3 regions of the Bradyrhizobium sp. 521_C7_N1_3 genome follow, and region 3 is predicted to be linked to each of the others. Evidence: riboswitches for the same ligand, from Rfam matches in the RefSeq annotation. Region 3 holds a riboswitch; each other region holds the start of a gene.
What was found. Region 3 has a riboswitch for cobalamin ahead of AB7008_RS17635 (TonB-dependent receptor). Riboswitches for the same ligand answer to the same signal wherever they lie in the genome.
Positions count from the first base shown of each region.

Region 1: it holds a riboswitch for cobalamin, as region 3 does, so the genes downstream of both, AB7008_RS18875 (energy-coupling factor ABC transporter permease) here and AB7008_RS17635 (TonB-dependent receptor) in region 3, are expected to answer to the same signal.
Region 2: it holds a riboswitch for cobalamin, as region 3 does, so the genes downstream of both, metE (5-methyltetrahydropteroyltriglutamate--homocysteine S-methyltransferase) here and AB7008_RS17635 (TonB-dependent receptor) in region 3, are expected to answer to the same signal.

Region 1 covers NZ_CP197232.1:4,112,363-4,118,964, reverse strand. The annotation lists gene cobT (nicotinate-nucleotide--dimethylbenzimidazole phosphoribosyltransferase) at 1-394, opposite strand, end outside; gene cobF (precorrin-6A synthase (deacetylating)) at 405-1,154, opposite strand; gene AB7008_RS18875 (energy-coupling factor ABC transporter permease) at 1,197-1,874, opposite strand; cobalamin riboswitch at 1,912-2,129, opposite strand; gene cobA (uroporphyrinogen-III C-methyltransferase) at 2,175-2,906, opposite strand; gene AB7008_RS18865 (cobyrinate a,c-diamide synthase) at 2,903-4,213, opposite strand; gene cobM (precorrin-4 C(11)-methyltransferase) at 4,213-4,995, opposite strand; gene AB7008_RS18855 (cobalamin biosynthesis protein) at 4,992-5,360, opposite strand; gene cbiE (precorrin-6y C5,15-methyltransferase (decarboxylating) subunit CbiE) at 5,357-6,538, opposite strand; gene AB7008_RS18845 (cobalt-precorrin-6A reductase) at 6,537-6,602, shown strand, end outside.
Region 2 covers NZ_CP197232.1:2,300,741-2,307,342, reverse strand. The annotation lists gene metE (5-methyltetrahydropteroyltriglutamate--homocysteine S-methyltransferase) at 377-2,722, opposite strand; cobalamin riboswitch at 2,824-3,025, opposite strand; gene AB7008_RS10375 (hypothetical protein) at 3,377-3,667, shown strand; gene AB7008_RS10370 (hypothetical protein) at 4,013-4,738, shown strand; gene AB7008_RS10365 (thermonuclease family protein) at 5,873-6,586, shown strand; gene AB7008_RS10360 (carbonic anhydrase) at 6,595-6,602, shown strand, end outside.
Region 3 covers NZ_CP197232.1:3,800,422-3,807,023, forward strand. The annotation lists gene AB7008_RS17625 (Cj0069 family protein) at 1-997, opposite strand, end outside; gene AB7008_RS17630 (GFA family protein) at 1,158-1,565, opposite strand; gene AB7008_RS17635 (TonB-dependent receptor) at 1,704-4,088, opposite strand; cobalamin riboswitch at 4,253-4,460, opposite strand; gene AB7008_RS17640 (hypothetical protein) at 4,692-5,057, shown strand; gene AB7008_RS17645 (FixH family protein) at 5,160-5,552, shown strand; gene AB7008_RS17650 (efflux RND transporter periplasmic adaptor subunit) at 5,637-6,602, shown strand, end outside.

The sequences.
Region 1 (6,602 bases), 310 kb from region 3:
CCTGGCGCGGCTTGTCGGTGACGATTCCTGCCATCGCCTCCTGCGCCAGCGTGCCGGCGTCCACGACCTCAAGGTTTGAGCCAAGCTCACGCGCCAGCACCGAGATCGCGGCACCGCCCGAGGCAAAATTCGCCATCATCGCGATGGTCACTCCTTGCGGATAGGCCGACACGCCCTGCGCGACGATGCCGTGATCACCGGCGAAGACGATGATCGGCACCCGCGCAGCGCGCGGCTGCTCGGTCGCCTGCAGGCCCGCGAGCTCGACCGCAAGCTGCTCCAGCCGGCCGAGCGCGCCGGCCGGTTTTGTGAGTTGCGCCTGACGCGCGAGCGCCGCGTCGCGATGGACGGCGGAGACATCGGGGCATTTCCGGGTGACCCAATCGGGGAGCATGCTGCCTCGCTTACGGCCTGCGCTTGAGAATGTAGCTGTCCATGATCCAGCCATGCCGTTCGCGCGCATCCTGTCGCGCAGCGACGATGTGCGGGCCGATCTCGGCCAGAGCGCCCGACATCACGATCTGATCGGGCATGCCGAGATAGGCGCCCCACCAGATGTGCAGTCCCGCCGGATCGAGCGACTGGAATGCCGTGCCGCCGTCGAGCATCACCACCACGGTGTCGACGCCCTGCGGCCAGCCGCCTTCGCGCAAGCGGCGCCCCGTCGTAACCAGGAAGGGCTCGCCGATGTCGTTGAGCGGCAGCGCATGCGCCGCGCACAACGCCTGGATCGAGGTGATGCCGGGCACGACCTCGATATCAGGCAAGGGATCGAGCCGGCGCGCAATGCGCAGCGAGGAATCATACAGTGAGGGATCGCCCCAGATCAGCAGCGCGACCTTGCCGTCATCACCGAGCTGGCTCGCGATCGTCTGCGACCAGGCCGCGGCCACGGCGTCGTGCCAATCGTCCACGCCCTTGTGATAGTCCGCTTCACCGGCATCGCGCACGGGAAGGTCGAACTCGGCAATGCGCGTCGTTTGATTGGTGAGCACATCCGCGCAGATCGTCCGCCTGAGATCTGCGAGATCGGACTTCGCCGTCCCCTTGCGCGGGATCAGGATGAGATCGGCCGCGTTGATGGCTTGAACGGCGGCGCGTGTGAGCTGCTCCGGATCGCCGCAACCGATGCCTATCAGGGAGAGCGTGAGCATCGCGCGTGCAGGGGCGGCCGTGACGGCCGCCCCCTTTGTCTCTTAAGCCGCGTTGTGCAGGCGCGGCGTGACGAGGCCGGGCGCGGTGACGCCGCGCAGCGATTTCGCCAGCGCCAGCACGGCGAGATCGGCCAGCGGCTCGATCACGATGACGAGTGCGTAGGAGGCCGCGAAGGTCGCGATATTGACGAGGTTGGTCGCACCGAAGCCCGAGCCATAGAGCGCCCAGAACGCGACCCAGGCGATGACCCCGGCCTGATACGTGGTCGACAGCGCCAGCGCCTGGCGATAGCTGAGATCGACATAGGCGGTGTTGCGGGCAATGATCCGCGTGGCGATCGCCTGGATCGCGAACAGCGGCACCAGCAGCGTGGTGACGTTCATGCCGTATTGCGGCAGGTCGGGTGGCTCGAAGAACACGCCCTGGAACAGCAGGCCGAACGCGAGGCCGAAGGCCGCAGGCGCTGCCCCAAACAGCAGGAACAAGGTCGAGCCGAGGATGAAGTGCACCTCGGAGACGCCGACCGGGAAATGCGGCAGGATCTCGAAGAAGACGAACACGAGGCCCGTGGTGGCGAGCGTCCGCGCCGCGAACGACGTGATGCCCTGCTCGCGCACGGTCTCGACCGCGAGCTTCAGCGCAACGCCGCCGACGGCGATGCCGGTTGCGTAACTCAACACGAGCTTGGCGCCCGATACGACTCCGGGTTCGATATGCATGGTTCAGTTCCTTCCTGCCGTCACACCCGACGGCCTTGGCCACAAAACATGCACGGCCGGTCTCCTGGCTCGCGGTTCACTGGGGTTCTCCGGCCTTCCCGGGCCTCGCGGCCCAGTGGCTGATCGGAGCCCCTCACCGCTTACAGTCGCGGGGGCGGCTGGGGTTTTGGGCGGCGCAACTGTCCGCCCACCCCCATTCCCGATTATGCTCCGGCGGTTTGCGCCGCCTCGAGCACCATGCGTCTCCTGTGTGCCCCTTTCGCCAGCCGGGCGTCAAGGGGCGAAGGGCGGCCGGGACGGTCATGACGGATAATCGCCCGCCAGCGCGCCGAACAGGATCACGGCGGCCGTCGAGGCAGCGCCGCCCCGCGCAAGCTGTTCGGCCAGCTCGGCAATGGTGGTGCGGACCAGCCGCTCGTCGGGACGGCCGAGGGATTCGGCGAACAGGGCCGGAGTGCTCGGGGTGAGGCCGTGCTCGATCAATTTTGCGACAAGCGCCGGAAAGGTGCGCCGGCCCATATAGACCACGGTGGTCGCTTCGGGATCCGCCAGCGCCGCCCAGTTCAAATTCTGCGGCAGGTCGCCGGTCACATCGGCCCCGGTCACGAACTGCACCCGGCGCGAGGTGTGGCGCCGGGTCAGGGGAATGCCGGCTTGCGCGGCGGCGACACAGGCCGAGGTGATTCCGGGAATGATCTCGTAGCCGATGCCGGCTTCGCGCAGCGCCTCCAGCTCCTCCTCGAGCCGGCCAAAGATGCCGGCATCGCCCGATTTCAGCCGCACCACGCGGACGCCGGCCGCGGCATAGTCGACCAGCAGGCGGTTGACGTGGTGCTGCTTGGTGGAGGGCCGCCCTGCCCGCTTCCCGACCGCGACGAGATTGGCGCCGGGCCGGGCCAGATCGAGGATCGCGCCCGAGGCGAGGTCGTCGTAGAGCACGACATCGGCATCGCGCAGCCGCGCGGCGCCCTTGACCGTGAGGAGCTCGGGGTCGCCAGGGCCTGCCGAGATGAAGGTGACAAAACCGCTCACCGGTCCTCCGCGATCAGATGGAAGAACGTGCCGGTGGCTTGTCCCCGGCGCGAGCCCGTCTCGGCGATGACCGCGCCTGTTGCATCGTGCACGACCGCGAGCGGCGTATCCGGCTGCGCGACAATCGTCGAATAGTGGAACTCGTGGCCGCGCAGGCGCGCGCCGACCTGATGCCCCGGCATCGGCGCGGCGAGCGCAGCGAGACGATAGCCGAGATGCATGCGGCGCTTGGCAAAGCTCGTCTCCAGCCCGAGCAGGCCCGTCATCTCATGACGGATGCCGTCGGCATCGGTCAGAGCGGTTCCCAGCACCATATAGCCTCCGCATTCGCCGTGCACCGGCCGTGTGTCCGCGAAGGCGCGCAAGCCGCCGCGAAAGCGGGCGTTGGCCGCGATCTTCCCCGCGTGCAGCTCGGGATAGCCGCCGGGCAGCCAGCAGACATCGGCGCTCGCGTCAGGCGCTTCATCGGCAAGCGGCGAGAAGATCGAGATCTCGGCGCCGGCCGCGCGCCAGGCTTCCAGCATGTGCGGATAGATGAAGGAGAACGCGGCATCGCGGGCCAACGCAATGCGCTGCCCGGGCGGCGTCACATTCATGCCGTTTGCCGCCGGTTGCGGCGACCAGCTTGCTGCCGATCCCAGCACCGCATCGAGATCGACGTGTTCGGCGACGAAGCGCGCGGCCTCGTCGATCAGCTTGCCGATCTCGGCCTGCTCCTCGGCCTGCACGAGGCCGAGATGCCGCTTCGGCAGGCTGATCTCGGCATGGCGCGGCAGCGCGCCGAACACGGCGATGCCGGCGTCGTTGAGTGCACGCCGCACGAGATCTTCATGACGTTGGCTGGCGACGCGGTTGAGCACGACGCCGGCGAGGCGCACGCCGGCGCGATAGTCGCGAAGGCCTGCGGCGATCGCCGCCGCGGTCTGGGCCTGTCCGGAGGGATCGATCACCAGCAGCACCGGCCAGCCCAGCATCTCCGCAATGTCGGCGGTGGCGCCGGTGCCTGAGACGCCGCGCGCGGCGACGCCGTCGAACAGGCCCATCGAGCCCTCCGCGAGCACGACATCGGCATCAGTGCCGCGACCGACAAGATGCGCAATCGTCCCGCGATCCATCGCCCAGCTATCGACGTTGACGGAAGCGCGCCCCGTCGCAGCGGCATGGAAAGCGGGATCGATATAGTCGGGCCCGCTCTTGAAACACTGCACGTTCAGTCCGCGATTGCGCCAGGCGCGCGCCAGCGCCAGCGTCAGCGTGGTCTTGCCGACGCCGGAGGCCGGCGCGGAGATGACGAGCCCTGCCGGCATCACGATGCCTCCGGAAAGCGCGGATCGGCGCCGACCGGCCGATAGCGGCGGTCGTAGTCGACGGCATAGAGGCGGCTCTCGTCGAAATCCGCCGCGCCAAGGGTCTTGCCGACCAGGATCAGCGCGGTGCGCTCCATCTCGGTGCCGACGGCGGCATCGAGTGTCGCCAGGGTGGCGCGGACGATGCGCTGGTCCGGCCAGCTCGCGCGCCAGACGATCGCAACCGGGCAATCCGCGCCGTAATGCGGCGTCAGCTCGGCGACGACCTTGTCGAGCAGATGGATCGACAGATGGATCGCGAGCACCGCACCGGTGGCGGCAAACGCCGCGAGCTTTTCGCCCTCAGGCATCGCGCTGGCGCGGCCCGGCGTGCGCGTCAGCACGACTGACTGGGCGAGACCGGGGAGCGTCAGCTCAGTCTCGAGTGCAGCTGCTGCAGCCGAAAACGACGGAACACCTGGCGTGACCGTGTAGGGAATACCGAGCGCGCGCAGCCGGCGAAGCTGCTCGCCCATCGCCGACCAGATCGCGAGATCGCCGGAATGCAAGCGGGCAACATCCTTGCCGGCGGCATGCGCGGCGGCGATCTCCGCGACGATCTCGTCGAGCGATAGTGGCGCGGTGTTGACGATGCGCGCGCCGGGCGGGCAATGCGCCAGCACGCCCTCGGGCACCAGCGAGCCCGCATAGAGGCAGACCGGACAGGCTGCGATCAGGTCGCGTCCGCGCAACGTCAGCAAATCCGGAGCGCCCGGTCCTGCACCGATGAAGTGCACCGTCATGGGCCGTCTCCTTCCGCGATCGCGGCGGTCGCGGTGCGATCCCGCGAAACCGCCCGCGTCGCAATCAATCGCGCGCGAGGGCCAGCGGCAACGAGCGCCGCGGCTTCGGCGACCGAGCCCGTGCCGAACTTTTCCGCGACGAGCTCCGATTGCGTCGGCGTCTCGATGCCGGCCAGCATGTCCGCCGGAACCGGCTTGATCGGTACGCCGCATTCACGCGCGAGCTGCTTCAGCGGCTCCGCATCGGCCTTGTCGCTGACAGTCGCGACCGCTGCGAGGCCTTCGAAACCACCGGCCGCCAGCAGCGCCTCGCGCAGCGAAGCCAGCGTGACATCCTTCTTGAATCCGAGTCCGGCGACTTTCATCGAACCGCACTCCATTGCACCACGGGCCGCGACGCTTCCCAGGACCGGTAGCGGCCGAGCGGCGCAGCATGGGCAATCTCGATCCGCATCAATTCGCCGCCGTGGCGCTGGTGCAGTTCGCCAAGCAGCGCTTCCGTCTCCAGCGTCACTGCATGCGCGACGAGCCGCGCACCCGGCGCGAGCCGTGACCAGATGGCATCGAACATCGCGATATCGAGACCGCCACCGATGAAGACCGCGACCGGCGCTTCCAGCGCAGCAAAAGCTTCCGGCGCGCTCCCCGTGATGACGGTGATCCGATGCGCCAATCCGAACGCTGCAGCATTGCTGCGGATATTCGCGGCACGATCCTCGCGCGCCTCGATGGCGGTCGCCGTCCCGCCGCACAGCGCCCATTCCACTGAGATCGAGCCAGAACCCGCGCCGATATCCCACAGCCGCTCGCCGGGACGCGGCGCCAGCGCCGAGAGCGCCAGCGCGCGCACCGGCCGCTTGGTGATCTGGCCGTCGTGAGCAAAGAGATCGTCTGACAGGCCGGAGCTGCGGGGAATGCCTTGCCCGCCCCTCGCCTCGACCGCGACTGCGACCAGGTTCTCGGCGAGACCGCCCGCAAAGCTGTCGGCATGATGCTCAGCGATGCTTTCGCGCGACCCGCCGAGCGCGGCGAGAGTCCAGAACGCCGAGGCCCCCCATCCGCGCTCGCTCAGCCATTTGGCGAGCTCACCGGCCGCCTTGCCGTCACGCACAAGGCAAATGATGCGCGCACCTCGCACCAGATGCGGCACGAGACGCTCGAACGGCGCGGCGTGAAGACCAAGACAGGCAATGGCTTCGAGGCGCCAGCCGAGCCGAGCGGCGGCAAGCGAGAAGGTCGATGGCGCCGAATGCGCGATCCACTCGTTGGCGTCGAGCTTCTCGGCGAGACTTGCACCCGCGCCGTACCAGAACGGATCGCCGGAGGCGAGCACCACCGTGGGCCGGCCGCGGCAGCTCAGCACGATGCCTGCATCGAACGGCACCGGCCACGGGCGACCGCGCCCCCCCACATCAGCAAGCGCGAGATGACGCTCGCCACCAAAAACAGTTTCTGCCTTGGCAAGCGCCTTTCGGCTTGCCTCGGACAGCCCGGCGAGGCCATCTTCGCCGATACCGATGATGGTCAGCCAGGGATCAGCCATGACGCGCGCCCTCATTCTGGGCGGAACCGCCGATGCGAGCTTGCTCGCCGCGGAAATCGCACGC
Region 2 (6,602 bases), 1.5 Mb from region 3:
ATCCGCGCCGGTGCCTTGCGGTGTCCGTCAAGCATTAGTTTTCTCATTGCTGTCGCGGCCGTTGCCAACGTGCCCATGAGCGACAAATCACAGCCTAGACGGCCGCGTACCATGGCATGATTGAGCTGCGGCACTTCTGCTTGAATGGGTCGCAGATTTTCGGCGAATGTCGTCGCCTTGATCGAGCAGCCGGCAATTCTCCCGCGGCCGACGAAACTAGCGTAACGCGTCACCATCTTTTCTCCGAGACCGTACCTTCCCCGGTCCACGAAGTGGACCGGGCATTTTGTCAGCGGCAAGGATAGCCTCGATAATGTGGAAAGCGTAAATCACCATAACCCAATTAGCTTTGTCGAGAACAGACCGGAGCTCGGGATCAACGGATTTGCGGATCGGATGCAGCGCGCAGTTCGCGCGCGGCAGCGACCATGTTGGCGAGCGCAGGCCGAACCTCCTCCCATTTGCGCGTTTTTAGGCCGCAGTCCGGATTGACCCAGAGCTGAGAATCCTGCAAGCGCGTCCGAGCTAGCACGATCAGCTCCTTCATTTCGTCCGTCTCGGGAACGCGCGGAGAGTGAATGTCGTACACGCCCGGTCCGATTTGATTTGGATATTCGTACCTCCTGAACGCATCCAGCAGCTCCATTTTCGATCGCGACGTCTCGATTGAAATGACATCCGCATCCATTGCAGCGATCGCACCGATGATGTCGTTAAACTCTGAGTAGCACATATGTGTATGGATTTGCGTTTGATCGGTAACGCCCGATGAGCAGATGCGGAAGCAATCTCCGGCCCAATCGAGATATGCCTTCCAGTCCGACCGGCGCAATGGCAATCCTTCGCGAAGTGCAGCTTCGTCGATCTGTATCATCGCCGCACCGGCATTCTCGAGATCGCGGACTTCATCGCGCATCGCGAGCGCAAGCTGACGGCAGACCTCGCTTCTAGGAATATCATCGCGAACAAACGACCAGTTCAGGATCGTCACCGGTCCGGTCAACATCGCCTTCATCGGCTTACTAGTTAGTGATTGCGCGTAGCGCCACCATTCCACGGTGATCGGCTTCGGCCGCACTACATCGCCAAACAGGATCGGGGGCCTAACGCAGCGCGAACCATAGGACTGAACCCATCCATTCCTTGTAAATGCGAAGCCGGCGAGTTGCTCGCTGAAGTACTGCACCATGTCATTACGCTCGAATTCGCCATGAACGAGGACGTCAAGACCGATGTCCTCCTGCCAACGTACGGCGCGGGCTATCTCCTCTTTGAGGAACCTGTCGTATTGCTCCTCGCTCATCGCACCTCGCGCATGCGCCGCGCGAGCATTTCGCACCGCTGTGGTCTGCGGAAACGATCCTATCGTCGTGGTGGGAAAAGCCGGTAGTCCAAAGCGTTCCCTTTGGATCTCGGAACGACGGGCAAACGGGGTGGCGCGCTGGCGCATCGTCTGATCGATCGCCCTCATTCGGACAGCGACGTTGGCATTATGGATCTTCGGCGAGGTCCGGCGGGCAGTCGCAGCGCATTCCGACTCGGCAAGAGCTAGCCCAACATTCTGGTCGCCTGCGAGTACCCGCGCCAGGATCGCAAGCTCACGCATCTTCTGAACCGAGAAAGCAAGCCAGCTCTTGACGTCGGACGCGAGCCCGGTCTCGAGTTCAACATCGACCGGCACGTGAAGCAGCGAGCAGGATGGAGCGAGCTGTACACGGTGCCTGCCAAGCTTCGCAATCGAGGGCTTCAGCCGCTGACGGAGCGACGGCAAGTTCGACCGCCACACATTCCGGCCGTCGATGACACCGAGCGACATGACGAGATCACTTCGGCCGTCAGCAACGATCTGATCCAATAGTTCTGGCGCTCGAACCAAATCGACGTGCAGACCGGAAATTGGCAGGCTCAGGGCAGTATCCAGATTGTCGCCTAGGGCGCCGAAATAGCTCGCAAGCATGATCTTGATAGCGGGTCCCTCCTTTGCGAACCGGTTATAGGCGTGCAGCAACGAATTTCGCGCCGCCTCATCCAGATCAAGGACCAGGCAGGGCTCGTCAAACTGAACCCAACTTGCCCCTCGTTTGGCTAATTCATGCAGAAGGTCGATATAGACGGGTATCAGATCATCGAGGAGAGAGAGGGGCTGGAACGCACTATCGGTACTCTTGCCGAGCTTTAAAAATGTGACCGGCCCGATCAGGACAGGGCGGGTCTGAAAGCCAAGAGCCCTCGCTTCCTCATACTCTTCGACGGGTTTGCGAGAGCACAGTCTGAACGCCTGTCCCCGGTAAAACTCAGGAACCATGTAGTGGTAGTTGGTATCGAACCACTTGGTCATTTCCTGCGCGGGCACGCCAGATCCCCGCGGGCTCTGGGCGCAACTCGCATCCTGCTCGCCGCATTGCGATCCGCGGGCCATGGCGAAGTACGTTTGGAGCGAAACGGATTCTCCGTTCGCGGCGTAGATCTCCGGGATTGCGCCAACCATGACGCTTGTATCGAGCACCTGATCATACAGCGAGAAGTCGTTTGACGGAATGATCGTGACGCCGAGCGATTTTTGACGAGCCCAGTTCGCTGCGCGTAGGCCGAATGCGTCTTCGTGCAACTGCTGTTCACTAATCTTTCCAGCCCAGTAGCTTTCTAGAGCGAGCTTGAGCTCACGCCTTGGGCCGATGCGTGGCGTTCCGAGCGTAGCAACTGGAAGAGAGAGAGGAGACATAGCGTTAACCCCTGTTGGGGACAAAGGCCATGGCGGACGCAGGCAGGAGAAGTCGCGCGTGCGACGGCTGCTTGGCGCACCACCGAGACACCCCGCCCGTGGACCAATATATTGTCGGGGCCGGTCTCCTGGCTTGCTGGTCATCGCTGCTGTCCGGCCTTCCCGAAGCCGTGCAGGCTTCAGCGACATCGTCGGACAGCGGCTCGCCGCTCACAGTTGCGGGGGCAGAGCCGGCATTTGCACCGGCTTCCCTCTTAGCTCCGGATCAATGGGAACCGGAGAACCTCGACGACTTGGATTATCGGCAGGAGAACTCTTCCGTCAACCTCTCAGATTATGTGCAAGCTAATCTGCGACATCCGCTAGCCGAATGACCGTGCATCTCTGTGACTTCACCATCTAGAAACATTCTCTCATCAGAGATGTCATAATCAGACATATCCTTCTCAGATGCCGGATAAGCATCGGAGCTGCCTTGAGGCGGAGCCGCACGCTAAATTGATGAAAGGGACAGAAGCAGCCTGCCGGCGGGAGTACCGACGTTATATCAGAGCGCTTTCAATGCGGCTTTGCGATTTCCAGAGGTTCGCCCAGCACCTCAGCTAGCCAGCTCTTCGCTCAACTAAAGGATCTGCGGCGAATAGGCCAAGGCACGTGGCGAAATTTAGCAACTGGCGAGGGGTTGATTTGCGTGCCACCCAGACTTCAGAGCTGGGATCAAGCCGGCTTGGTGCTTGGCAATCACGCAGCTCGAACGCGGGCGGCACGATAGCGAACCACACAGCTCAATGGCGGCAAACCCACTTCCGTCCACAGGCATCCGGCATCGAGGCGTTCAACTCTTCTGCTAAATATCCGGTGCGGGACATGGATGCACAAGCTGCGGCGGATACGCCAAACAGAAACATCGAAAACATGCAAAGGTCGGAAAGTCGACAAGAGTGACACAAACTCCGTGAAATTTTCCGCCTATTGCCTGGCACGAAGAATGCAGACCCTCGGAATGCCCAGTCTCCTCCTCTGGGCAGGTCCAGCTCAGCCAATTGACGCAGTCGCTGCCGGGGAAGTTAGCTGCGCATGACATAGAGGGGAGCGCCTGCTCGCGCGGGACAGCTAGCGGGTGCATCCCCGTAAACTTCTTGCGATGGCATAGCAGGTTCGAGGTTGCCTGCTTCACAAGATATTTGGATGAAACGCGATAGGCCGAGGGTTATGAAGAGAATGCCTGGAAGACCCGCGCTATGGCTTAGCGTGGTCGGATTTTTAATCTGCCTCGCCTGGCCGGCTGCCATGAGCAATAATATTCGGGCCAGCGACAGTCCCCTTGTCGAACGACTGAAGTCAACTTGGCGAGCGCAAGATGGTGAGACGATAGAACAAATTATCTCCAATGTCTCGAAGGTGGCACAGTTCGTGCCTCAAATGTGGGGCGTTGTTGAACTTGGCCAAAACGACTTTATTTTCGTTTCGTGGACCAGACACCGGGACAACAAATCGGACGAACAGTACGTTATCGCCTGGAAGATCGCCCTCGACGGCACGCTTGAACTTGCGTCGACTTATGCGAAGCCGATGGAATTGGGCTGGCGCGCCCTGGCGCTCTCCCTAATCGCCAGTGAAGTCGCAGATGGCGAAAGGGACGCAAATCTTCGCTTTCTGCATGATCCGGCCAACTTCAACTTTGTGACTACCCCGCAAGGCCGGCTCGGCGATCTTCTGCGGCAGGGCCGCTGCACTATCATTGAACCAGTTGGAGTGGACTACTTACCGAAGCGGAATGATAAACCGGCCGAGAAGGGTGGCGTGTGGCGCGTTCTGCTCTTGGTGAATTGTAGTATCCAAGGACCACGTTATTTTACACACAACGGGGTCATCACTTTCGAGAAGAGAGAAGGACAGGATTGGGAGCCACAATCCTCCTTTGCCAAACGCATCGCGAAATTTCCCCCTGGCTCCTGGTTCCAACGCACCGAGCCAAAAGAAGAGGAAGACTTAGGAGAGCCAAGGCCTGAGTAAACCGCCGCAGAGCAACATCTTGCCGCAGTGGCGGAGCGCCTCGAACCTATTGCAAGACATACGCGCTCTACACTTGCTTTGTTTTAGCATCCGCAACGGTCCGGGTGCCTTTCTCGCAGCAGTCCGTCCCGTCGCAAGAAGGTCGGGCCGCGCGATTCCGTTTGTTCCGCCTAGTGTCAGCGGCGCGCACGAGCTTGCGAGATGTGGTTTTCCCGCCTTCACTCCACCCGGTGTGAGGACATCAGTTTGCGTAGCAACGTCGAAGGCACCAGGAAATGAGTGCTGAGACGAAGCCGGCGAGGAAGTTACCGGAAACCGTTCACCGGTAGCAACCCAGCATACCGCTGGGCGCTTGCGCATTTCGGAGCGTGCAGACCGGGAAGCTCAGAGCCGTACGCAAGAACGTCGAGGACCAGACTGGCTCGGCCCTAGCTTATCTGGCACCCATTCGTCTGCACGTCATAGATCCGGATTTCGAAGCATGGAAAACACTTCTATAACTGTGCTCCACCTGCCCTGGTCGACATCAACGATCATCCTGCCGGGCGGAAAAGGCATCGGATTTGCGCGGTTTGCTCGCGCAAGGAGCTAAGTTATGCGCGGGCGTCTACGCTGAACTCCATTGCGTCTTCTTCTAAATCGGTCAGAGCGAGCCAGACAAGATTTTTCACATCTTTTCGTGTGAAATGCGAAATTTCATCGCAGAACCGTCGGCAGCGGCAAGATTGCCGCTGGGAGCCGTGGCCGACCAGAACAAGGTTGCTCCTCAACGCCTGACTCCACCGCGAGCGCCGGCGCTTCATAGTCGGTCTCCTTTTTTGCAAAACACAACATTCCGGGGTTCGGGTTTGTTCAGCATCGCCCGTTCGGCCCGCCCGCGAGGATTTCCCCCTCAGGTGGAGGGTACAGCGCGGTCCTAGTGAGAGAGCCGATGCTCGAAGAATACCGCCGCCCGCCCCGAAGAAATCACTTGATCCTTACGCAGCGTCAGGCCGTAGGTTCGCGTTCCGGCGAAGCGCTCATAGAGCGCTCGGAAATGCCGGCGGAATAACGCACATAATGCTGTCAAGCAGTCGAATGTATCGGCACCGTATCGTGCGTGAAACGTGGATCAGGAGCGAAAGGTTATTGTCGGTGAACCGCGGAATTATGTTCGCATTGCTCGCTCTCGTCACATCTCCGGTCTGCGCCGCGACGCTCAGCGGTGCTCCGCGCATCCTCGACGGCAATACGATCGAGATCGAGAAAACCAACGTTCGGCTCTCAGGCATCGAAGCTCCTGAGACGGACCAGATTTGTCTCGACACCAACGGTCGCAAATGGGCCTGCGGCGTAGCTGCTCGCGACGAGCTTATCAAGCATTCAAATGGGCGAACCTGGGATTGTCACACCCAGAGAGTCGATGAGTACAGACGAGCCCTCGGTAACTGCTTCATCGAAGGCGAGAATGTGAATGTCTGGATGGTACGCTCGGGCTGGGCACTATCGGCTGCTGCATCTCACGCTGTCTATGAGTTGTCGGCAAGCACAGCCCATGCCGGACTGTGGTCGGGAGCGTTCATCGCTCCGTGGGACTGGCCTCGCCGCAATAAGGGCACGATGATCATCGGCGCGTGGTCGGTTCCGATCGACGCGCAGGAAGTACTGCTCGGATCAGTCCTGCTGTCGGAACCACCGTCCCCCGAGTGCCTGATAAAAGGCACTGTCGAGCGCAGCGGCGAGCGGATTTATCACCTGCCAGGGCAAGCCAGCTACGAACTAATCGATATGACGAAGAAGCGCAGCGAACGCTGGCTTTGTAGCGAAGCGGAAGCCGAAGCCACCGGGTGGCGTAAGGCCGTGCGATGAGGCGACACATGCATGC
Region 3 (6,602 bases):
TCGCAAAGCAGGAGCTCGCGTTGATTTCGCACAGGACGTAGGTGTCGGTACCGGTGGCGTCGCGGGGCCCGTACAGGAAGTCCGCGTCCCAGATCGCGGGTAGCGACGGCTCGTCGATGCCGAGCGTGTCCATCAGCTGCGGCGTCCATTCGTCCTCCATCGATCTTCGGAGCGCCCGGAATTGCGAAGCATCGGGTCCGTGCATGATCCGTGGGCCCGGCTGCGCCTCGGGTGCGTCGGGGCCTTCCGGCGGCGGCGGGATCAGGGCCTTGATCAATTGATGCCCGAAGCCCGCGACCCTGGCGCCGCTCATGTAGCAGCGGATCATGCCATCGGGCAGGCGGGGTTGGAACGCCTGGTCGATGACGCAGCCGCCCCATCCGAAATACGGTTCGCAGCGGGCGAGGAAGGCATCGAGCGGCATGTCCTCGGGCAGGCTGCCGCGTTGCGCATGCAGCACGCGAACCATGCCGTCCGCGTTGGGCAGGGCCTCCACCTTCCACACCCCCTGGCCGCCATTGCCGCGATTTTGCTTGAGCACGCGCGGACCGTTCGCCTGAAGGCGCGCGGGAAATTCGGCGCGGAAGCTTGCTGCGGTGTCATAGCGATGCGTATCGGCTCCCCAGCCGAGATGACGCGTTCGGTAGAGCACCTCCTTGACGCCCATCTTCAGGATCACGTCGGGATGGGCGCTTACCCATGGCCCTTGCGCCGCAACGTCGCGAAGCAGCGGGTCGAGGGCCTCGCGCGTCTTGCCCTGATGGATCGGATCGACCCACACGAGCACGCCATCGACGGCGAGCAGTTGATCGCGGACGGCGTCGGCGAAGATCTCGTCGTAGATCACCGGCCGGGCGTCGATGCCGACCGCGGCGAGTGCTTCGAAAACGCGGACGAAGCGGCTGTTTTGCGCCGTCGCGTCCCGGCGCGCGGCAGCGTCGCCGCGGGAGACGATGGCAACGGCATGGCGGAGAGGGGAGTGGCGTTCGGTATCCATGCGCAAGCTCCACGAATGGCGTGCTGCGCAGAGCTTGGACCGAGGTCTCACGGGGAGTCTGCTTCGTCCCCACGCCGATCAATGTACGTGAGATCGTCCGGCCGTTGCAAGATGGTGTTTGTGCGGTTCCATCCAGACGGCGAACGCTTCGCGCGCGCCGCTACGGTGGCGGAGGATAGCGGTCGAATGTCGGCAGTTCGTGCGCGCGCTCCATCCATCCAAGGCGCTCTGCGACCTGGATGTGCATCGTCGCCGGTACGGCATCGGGATCGTCGTAGGTCGCGCTCTGGACGTCGATGACCCCGGGCAACATGTCGGCATTGACATAAAACAGGCCGGTTCCGCAGTCGCCGCAAAAGTGCCGCCGGGCATGTTCCGAGGACCGATACACCTTGGGCTCGCCCTTGGTCACCTTGACGGCATCGTCCGCGTACATCGTCCAGCCGACGACGGGAGCGCCCGCGTGAAGCCTGCAATCGCGGCAGTGACACAGCGCATGCACGATCGCTTCGCCGTCGACCTGATAGCGGATCGCGCCACAGTGACAACCGCCGGTGATGGTGCTCATGCGTTCCTCCCGATGGAAGCGAGGTTTCGTTGATCGATAGCTCTCGAGACCTGCGGCTTCAACGGCGCAATCGATCTGCGATTGCGTCCTACTGTCGCGTGACAACTCCTGCCACCGCGAGGGCAAGGTGATCCGCGACTACCATTTGAACGAAGCCGCGATCTCGTAGCTGCGCGGCGCGCCCAGGATGATCTGGTCGGTGTAACCGGGATCGCCCCAGGCGGCGTAGAGCTTGTTGGTCAGGTTCCTCACGCGAAAGCTGATCCGGGTCTGGTCGACGCCCGGGAAATAGGCTTTTGGGATGTCGACGAACGCGTATGCGTCGAAGATCGTGTAGGCGTCCATCGTGACCAGATTGTCCTGGAAGTTGAAGCGGTCGCCGACGTGACGGACGAGGCCGCCGATCTCCACCGGCAGCCTCGTGTCGAAGCGGTAGGAGGCGCCGGCGTTGGCGATGAAGTTGGGAACGTTGGGCGGCGTCTTGCCCGAATAGGACTGGAAGTCGCCATTGCCGTCGACATAGGTGAAGTCGATGAAGCGCGACTGCACGAAGGCGACGTTGCCCCATAGCTTCAGGCCTGCGACCGGATTGACCGCGGCGGCAATCTCGACGCCCTTGGAGGCGATCTTGCCGGCGACGTTGAAGAGGATGCCGCTTTCGGGGACGTAGACGTTCTTGCGCTCGATGTCGAACGCCGAGAACGTGGCCTCCGCGCGCTTGTCGGCCGACAGCAGCTTCACGCCGGTCTCGTAGGTCCGCGATGTCGTCAGCAGCAGCGGCGTCGTGGGCCTGAGGATGAAGATGTTCGCCACCGTCGGGTCGGCTGCCGTCGCGTACTGGCTGTAAAGCATCACGCCGGGCGCGATGTCCCAGGTGTAGCCGATGCGTCCGGTGACCGGATTGAACGTCTTAGAGAAAGGATAGTTGGCTTTCAGGAGGCCATTCTCGTCGAAGCGGGTCCGCGATAGCTCGATATTCTCAAAACGGATGCCGCCGATCAGTGCGAAGGTCGAGGTCAGCTTGAGCCGGTCCTCGAACGACAGCGAGGCGGTGTCGAGATGGGTGTAGATCTTCTCGTCGCTGCGTGGGCCGTAGAGGCCGCGATCCGGGTTGAGGAGGTCGACGTAGTCGTTGAAGAACAGCGTGTCCTGCGAGACGTTGAACTGGTTGCTGCTCGCCGCCACGGTGGCCACGAAGCGATTGTCCATTCCACCGACGTTGGAATTAACGGTGAGGTCGGTGATGTTGCCGTAGAGTCGCTGGGCGTGATCCAGCGCCAGACGTTCGCGATAGATGCTCTGCGCGCCTGCGAAATTGCCTATTGTCTGGTCGAACGACGAGATCTCGTTGTTGAACCAGTGCCGGTGGGCGTCATAGCCATAGACCTGGCTTTTCAGCGAGACGTTGTTGGTGATGTCCCATTGAAAGCCACTGCGCAGCCAGAGCTCGTTGGCGCCGCTATGATTGTTTAGCACGTTGTAGTTCGTGGTCAGCGTGCGCGCGTCGATGGTGACCGGGACCGGTGTGCCGCCGCCGAGGTAATAGTTACTCCACCGACCGGACACGATGCCGTACGTCGGCACGATGCCCGGCGCGTTCGCGGGCACCAGCGGTGTCCCCCAGTAGAAGCGGTCGTTGTCCTGCCTGTATTCGGTCGCGCCCCAGATCTTCAGGTTCTCGTTGACGCGATAGTTCAGCTGGCCCGAGACGTTGCTGAGCTTCGAATAGGTGTCGTCGATAAAGCCCTTGTTGTTGAAATGGCTGATATCGAAGCGGTAGTCGAGGCCGTTGATCAGCGTGCTGCCGCCCGATCCGTAACCGGCGCGATAGCCGTTGAAGGAATCGTAGGAGGTGAAGGCGTCGTTGACGATTGGTCCGGTGTGCGGCGCCTTGTTGACGTAGTTGATGGCGCCGCCGGTCGCACCGAGGCCCGCCACCAGCGAGTCCGGTCCCTTGATGATCTCGACCTGCTGGAGGCCAGCCACGTCCATGGGACGGCCGGTCATGGTCGACGGCCCGATCGGGATGCCGTTGTAGAGCGTGGAGATCTGGTCGCCGGAAAAGCCACGCATCGAGAAGATGGCGGGCGCGCCGGGCGCATCGCCGCCGGTGACGCCGACCGCCGCCTTGGCGACGTCGGTCGTGGTCCGGATGCCCAGGTCCTGCATCGTCCGCTGACTGATGACCTCGACGGTCGCCGGCATCTCGCGCGCGGTGATCCCGAGCCGGGAGCCGACGTCGGTGACGGCGGCCGTGTTCAGCGGCGTCTGCACCGGGCCGCTCGGAGCTTGCGCGGCCGGAACGGCGACAGCAGGGGCGCCACGATTGCGTCCCGCGGCGCGCCGGGCCTGGCGCGGCTTCTGGGTGCCGGGGCTGACGGCGGGAGCCTGTCGCGGCGCAGGCGGAGACACGATCACCGGGCCGACCTCCCGGGAACGGTTGTCCTGCGCCGCACTTTGCGCGAGCGCCGCGGACGACAGCGACACCGACGAGAGCAGGGTAATCAGGAAAGCATGCGACAACGCTGGCCTCGCGCCAGCACGGAAATGAAGATTTTGCACAACAACGCTCTGCGGCGACGCAAACAAACCGTCACCGCGGTTGCCTTAGTCATCCACCTTCGCCCCAGGCGGCGGATGCACCGGCTACTTGTCCGACATCAGGGCACCCCGCCCAATGCGTTCGCGCGTGACCATGGCTGGTAGCAGGTTTCCTGGCTCGCGGGTCATCGCCTTCGACCACCTTCCCAGAGGCCCAAGCGGGGCTCCAGTGGTTCGTTTGGTCGTCGGCTATCCGCCTACAGTTGCGGGGGCAGCCGCGGAATTGCCCACTGAGGTGGGCGCACCGCATTCCCTTGAAGAGTCCTTGCGGACACTACCGATCACGAAACTGGCATCAGGGGATGAGCGCGTCAACATCCGCGCGGGCTGTTCGATGGGCCGGTCGGTCGATGGTGGCCTTGTGTTGCTGTTTTGCACGATAGTCCGAGGGACTGCGTCGAAACGTCCAACCCGGCCTCCGGACGAGCCTGGGTAACGAACGCTTGACCACGATCAATGACTGCCTTTGGTGTCCGAATATGCTACTGAGACCGAGTTCCCGCCTGACAAGGTAAGTCGATATTGCTGCAGTTCGTCCGTACCATCCTGGCAGTCGCCATCGCCATCTCCCTGGCGATGCTGCCGGTTGGCGCGTCCGCGGCGAACCTCGCAATGTCGTCGGATGGCATGCAGACGGCCATGCACATGAGCGGTGACGCCGACATGTCGATGGACGATTGTTGTCCCGACATGAAGGGAACGGGCTCCCATATCGGCGACTACAAGTGCGGTATGGGCTTCTGCTGCGTTGGCGGGATCATCGCGCTCGGTGATGTCAGGCCCGTGGCGTTCGAGCGTCTCGCCGTCGTGGCCAGCACGATGGCTATTCCCCCGGATCAGGTCGTTTCCTTCCGCGGCGGCAGTCCTCCTTTCCGACCTCCTCGAATCTGATCTCGCAAAGCCCGAGACGCGAGCGGCATGCCTGCTCGCGACGACGACTGACGTGCGCGCTTCACGCGCCACGGCGAAAGATCAATTCATGAGGACAGGACAATGCTTTCCAAAATCAGCACCGCGGCTCTCGCCGCCACCCTTTCGCTTGCCGCTTCCGCCGCGATGGCGGGCGCGGGCGACTACGCCTTCGAGCCCGTCACGCCGCAGATGAAGAAGGGCGAAGACGTCACGCTCGCCGTTCGCCTGACGAACAAGCAGACCGGCAAGCCGATACCGGACGCGGTCATCTTCAAGACGCGGCTCGACATGGCCCCGGACGGGATGGCGGAGATGGAATCGGCGGTCGCGCCGCTGCCGTCCAGGGAACCGGGTGTGTACGCCTTCAAGACGGACCTGCCGATGGCTGGACGCTACCAGATGACGCTGTCCGTGAAGGTGCAGGGCGAACCGGAGACCGTCACCGGCAAGGTGATCGTCACGGCGGTCAAGTGAGCGTTCGGGCGCTGCCCGGCGGCGCCCGACATTCCCCTTTTTCCTTCACACGGACGCGCGCTCCCGGGCGCGCGGATACACGACATGAAAACGCTGCGTCTCCTGACGGCACTTGCGCTGGGCGGCGGCCTGGTCCTGGCCGGTTACTACTGGCATTCGAACGGTGCGGGCTGGCTCGCTGAGGCCGGCATATCATCGGCTGCGGCTGCCGCGGAGCGAACGCCGCTCTACTACCGCGATCCAAGCGGTGCGCCGCTCTGGTCTGCGGCTCCGAAGAAGGACGACCGCGGGCGGGACTATCTGCCGGTCTACGACGACGATGGAGCGGCCGTCGCGCCGGCGCCGCCGAAGGCGCAGGCGGCTTCGCCGCGAAAAATCCTCTACTACCGCAATCCCATGGGGCTGCCAGATACCTCGTCCGTCCCGAAGAAGGATCCGATGGGGATGGACTATGTCGCCGTTTACGAAGGCGACGACGCCGACGACGGCACGGTGAAGCTGTCGCCCGGCAAGATCCAGCGCGCGGGCGTGAAGTCCGAGCCCGTCGCGCGACGCTCGATCCGGGTCTCGGTGAAGGCGCCCGGCACGATCCAGCTCGATGAACGCCGCGTGTCGGTGATCGCGATGCGCGCCGAAAGCTTCGTGCAGAAGGTCGCCGACGTGACGACCGGCACGCGCGTGAAGGCCGGTCAGCCGCTGATGGAAATCTACAGTTCGGCGGTGGCGTCTGCGGCGGCGGAATATCTCGCGACGATCACCTCCAAGACGGTCGGCGGTGTCGAGATGTACGGCCGCGGCTCGCGACAGCGGCTGGTCAATCTCGACGTTCCCGAGTCCGTCATCGCGGAGATGGACAAGACGCACACGGCGCCCGTGGCCATACGCTGGTCCGCGCCGCGCGACGGGGTCGTGCTCGAACGCAACGCGATCGAAGGCATGCGGGCCAATCCCGGCGACGTGCTGTTCCGGATCGCGGACACCTCGGTCGTCTGGGCGCTGGTCGACGTGGCCGAGCGCGATCTCGGCAACATCGCGGTGGGGCAGTCGGTC